2 regions of the Bradyrhizobium sp. DN3 genome follow, and region 1 is predicted to be linked to the other one. Evidence: riboswitches for the same ligand, from Rfam matches in the RefSeq annotation. Region 1 holds a riboswitch; the other holds the start of a gene.
The links. Region 1 has a riboswitch for S-adenosylmethionine ahead of AAE027_RS39300 (O-succinylhomoserine sulfhydrylase). Riboswitches for the same ligand answer to the same signal wherever they lie in the genome.

Region 1 (2,199 bases):
GCCGATGCGCTGGCCGTACATCGCATCGGGGCGGGCCAGCATCTTCTCGTAGACGAGGCGGCCGACGATCTGGCCGTGTTCGAGAATGAAGGGTACTTCGCGCGAGCGCACCTCCAGCACGGCGCGCGCGCCTTGCCCGCCCGCACCGGCATAGCCGAAGCCGGGATCGAAAAATCCGGCATAGTGCACGCGGAATTCGCCGACCAAGGGATCGAACGGCACCATCTCGGCGGCGTAGTCGGGCGGGACCTGCACAGCTTCCTTGGAGGCGAGGATGTAGAACTCGCCGGGATCGAGGATCAGGCTGCCGTCGGGGCGGGCCGAGATCGGCTCCCAGAAATCCTCTACCGCATAGCCGGAGCGGCGGTCGACGTCGACGACGCCGGTGTGGCGCTTGGCGCGATAACCGACGAAGCCATTCGCTTTCTCACCCGACAGGTCGACAGAGACGGCAACGCCGCCGGAGAGATCGGCATCGTCGATGTCGACCAGGCGCTCGGCGGCATGCAGCGCATCGAGCTCGTCGGCATTGAGGATGGCGTCGCCGGTGCGGAAGCGCACCTGCGACAGGCGTGAGCCCTCGCGCACCAGCACCGGAAACGTCTTCGGGCTGATCTCGGCATAGAGCGGGCCATGATAGCCGGCGCCGATCATGTCGAAGCGGCGGGTACCATCGGCGATCACGCGGGTGAAGACGTCGAGCCGGCCGGTCGAGCTCTTGGGGTTCGCGGCCGCGACGATCTCCGGCGGCAGCGCGAGGCTTTCCAGCAGCGGCACGATGTAGACGCAATTGGTCTCGAGCACCGCGCCGTCGGCCAGGCTGAACTCGTGCAGCTTCAATTCGTCGATGCGTTCGGCGACGGTGGCGCCGGGACCGGGCAGGAAGCTGGCACGGACGCGATAGGCGATGTCGCCGAGGCGCAAATCGAGGCTTGCCGGCTGGATCTGGCTTTCGACGAAGTCGTACGCGGGCAGGATGAGCCCCGCCTCCGCCATCGCCGCGATCATGCGGTCGGGCAGGATACCATTGGCGTCGGCAGCGACCGTGAACGTCAACCGGGGATCCTCAGCAAGGGGCAACGCATCCCGATATACGGGAAATACTAGCCTTTTACGGCTATCCGATGGACGCCTTGACGGAAAGGGCATTGCGGAATATGAGCATCACTTATCCCGTGGTGATTTGAGCCGGCCGGCTTGCAGCCACGTTAAATAAGTCGCTAAACAGGCCGGGGACCTCTGTGATCCCGGCCCGTGGAGATATCCAGGCCGGTTTTTTTGTGACCGTTCTCGCTCGACGGTCATGTCGGAGGGTCCTATGTCGAAGTCGCCTGCCACCTACCGTCCCGAAACCCGCCTGGTCCATTCCGGGACCCTGCGCTCGCAATATGGCGAGACCTCGGAGGCGCTGTTCCTGACGCAAGGGTACGTCTACAACAGCGCCGAGGAGTGCGAGGCGCGGTTCAAGGGCGAGGACCCGGGCTTCATCTATTCGCGCTACTCCAATCCGACCATCGCGATGTTCGAGCGCCGCATGATCGAGCTCGAAGGCGCCGAGGCGGCCCGCTCGGCGGCCACCGGCATGGCGGCGGTGACGACCGCGATCCTGGCGCCGCTGAAGGCGGGCGACCATGTGGTCGCTTCGCGGGCGCTGTTCGGCTCGTGCCTCTATGTGGTGCAGGATTTGCTGCCGCGCTACGGCATCGAGACCACGCTGGTCGACGGGCTCGATCTCGGCCAGTGGCAGCGGGCGCTCAAGCCCAACACCAAGACGTTCTTCCTGGAGAGCCCGACCAATCCGACGCTCGATGTGCTCGACATCCCCGGCATCGCCGAGATCGCGCACAGGGGCGGTGCGCGGCTCGTCGTCGACAACGTGTTCGCAACGCCGATCTGGCAGAGCCCGCTCGCGCTCGGGGCCGATGTCGTGGTCTATTCGGCGACCAAGCACATCGACGGCCAGGGCCGCTGTCTGGGCGGCATCATCCTGTCCTCGGAAGCCTTCATCGCCGAGCACATCCACAATTTCATGCGCCAGACCGGCCCGTCGATCTCGCCGTTCAACGCCTGGGTCCTGCTCAAGGGCCTTGAGACATTGGGCGTTCGCGTGCGCGCGCAGACCGATACCGCGGCGCGCATTGCCGAGGTGCTGGCCAGCCATCCGAAGATCTCGCGGCTGGTCTATCCCGGCCGCGCCGA
Region 2 (2,199 bases), on a different contig from region 1:
AGCGCACCGAGGCCCCCGCCTCGATCAGGGCAGCCTTGATTTTGTCGATGCTGGTCGCGCTCGTGACCGAGACCAGCAATGCCGCGCCGTCGAAGGCGGTATCGGGCACTGCCACGATCTCGGCAAGCGGCGACAGCGCGCGCGCGACCTCGGCGTTCCACCCGGAGACGCGCACGCTGAAGGTCTCGACCTCCGTCACCAGGGCGCTGTCGGCGACGCGCGAGATCGCGAACACCGGCAGTGCGGCCGGATGGTCGGCGCGCTCGACGAACGGCATCCGCGCGATGATCTTGGGCGCGCCGTCGGCTTCCAGCTCCAGCCACCACGGCGTGCGGCTCGAGGTCGCCGAAACGAGCGCCAGGTCGCCCTTGGATTTCGCCACCGCCTCCACCGCGGCCTGCGCGCTGAAATGGGCGACGTAAGGCACGGTGAAGCCGAAATGAAAGCGCGCGGAATCTCGCATGGCCGGCTCGCTCACCGAGATGTCGGCATGCACGGAGAAAGGCGCCTGCACATAGGTGAAGGTCGAGATGATGACGCGCCAGATGCTCTCGACCGTGTCGAGCGGCAGGATGCCGCGATGGCGCTGCACGAGGTCACGCATCATGGCGGCCTCACGCGCCGGGCGGAACGCCGAGCCGACTTCCTGGGTCTGCTTCACCTGGATTAGACGGTCGATGATGTCGCCGCGCTGCATCAGGAGGCGATGCATGCCCTCGTCGATCGCGTCGATCTCCTTGCGCAATTCCTGAAGCGATGGTGGCGCGGGCGGACGTTGGGACATGACTGACAAAGAGCTGTTGAGAGGTGCCGATCCGCAAAAGCGGTCAGCTGCGGTCTATCCTGATTAGGCAGGATAGGCAGCGAAAGCAAAGAGAAATGACGGCCTTTTCGATCGACCGCTCGGAGGCAAATCCGGTTGATCCGGGCCGCGACTTGACGAAAACCGCCCCAGACGGTAGTTTTTGCCTGTTCCGTGGTCATTTGAGCCGGCCGGCTTGCAGCCACGTTAAAAAACTCGCTAAACAGGCCGGGGACGCTTCCGATCCCGGCCGAACCTATCGTTCAGGCCGGGTTTTTCATGGCCTGATGTCACTGCGGTCTGAAGTCCGATCGCAAACGAGGTCGATGGTCAAAATGGGTAGCGTCAAGTCGATACCGAGTCCTGCGATCAGCACCGATGATCGGTCGCACGAGGTCGATCATCCGAGTTCGCAGGTTATGTATTTCGGCGCCGATCAACCGCTACGGCTCGATTGCGGCATCGATCTGTCGCCGTTCCAGATCGCCTACCAGACCTATGGCGAATTGAACGCCGATCGCTCCAACGCCGTTCTGATCTGCCATGCGCTGACCGGCGACCAGCATGTCGCCAATGTGCATCCCGTCACCGGCAAGCCCGGCTGGTGGGAGACGCTGGTCGGCCCCGGTCGACCCATTGATCCCAAGCACTACTTCATCATCTGCTCCAACGTGATCGGCGGCTGCATGGGCTCGACCGGGCCGGCATCGATCAATCCCGCCACGGGCAAGGTCTGGGGCCTCGATTTCCCTGTCATCACCATTCCCGACATGGTGCGCGCGCAGGCGATGCTGATCGACCGGCTCGGCATCGACACGCTGTTCGCGGTCGTGGGCGGGTCGATGGGTGGCATGCAGGTGCTGCAATGGACCGCGGCCTATCCTGCTCGCGTGTACTCCGCACTGGCGATTGCTTGCTCGACGCGGCACTCGGCGCAGAACATCGCGTTCCACGAGCTCGGCCGCCAGGCCGTGATGGCCGATCCCGACTGGCACAATGGCGGCTATGCCGACCGCGGCATCCATCCGCATCGCGGCCTCGCGGTGGCACGCATGGCGGCGCACATCACCTATCTCTCCGACGCCGCGCTGCATCGCAAGTTCGGCCGCCGCATGCAGGACCGTGAGCTGCCGACCTTCTCGTTCGATGCCGACTTCCAGGTCGAGTCCTATCTGCGCTACCAGGGCTCGTCCTTTGTCGAGCGCTTCGACGCCAACTCGTATCTGTATCTGACACGCGCGATGGATTATTTCGACATCGCCGCCGATCATGGCGGCGTGCTGGCGAAGGCGTTCGCCGGCATCAAGACCCGCTTCTGCGTGGTCTCCTTCACCAGCGACTGGCTGTTCCCGACCTCGGAATCGCGCGCGCTGGTGCACGCGCTGAACGCGTCGAGT

Region 2: another riboswitch for S-adenosylmethionine. It lies ahead of metX (homoserine O-acetyltransferase MetX); the one in region 1 lies ahead of AAE027_RS39300 (O-succinylhomoserine sulfhydrylase).

Annotation. Positions count from the first base shown of each region.
Region 1 is NZ_JAULLN010000068.1:363-2,561, reverse strand. Features, by position in the region: gene AAE027_RS39305 (2'-deoxycytidine 5'-triphosphate deaminase) at 1-1,056, opposite strand, end outside; SAM riboswitch at 1,166-1,245, shown strand; gene AAE027_RS39300 (O-succinylhomoserine sulfhydrylase) at 1,319-2,199, shown strand, end outside.
Region 2 is NZ_JAULLN010000022.1:57,195-59,393, forward strand. Features, by position in the region: gene AAE027_RS28555 (chorismate mutase) at 1-784, opposite strand, end outside; SAM riboswitch at 967-1,046, shown strand; gene metX (homoserine O-acetyltransferase MetX) at 1,138-2,199, shown strand, end outside.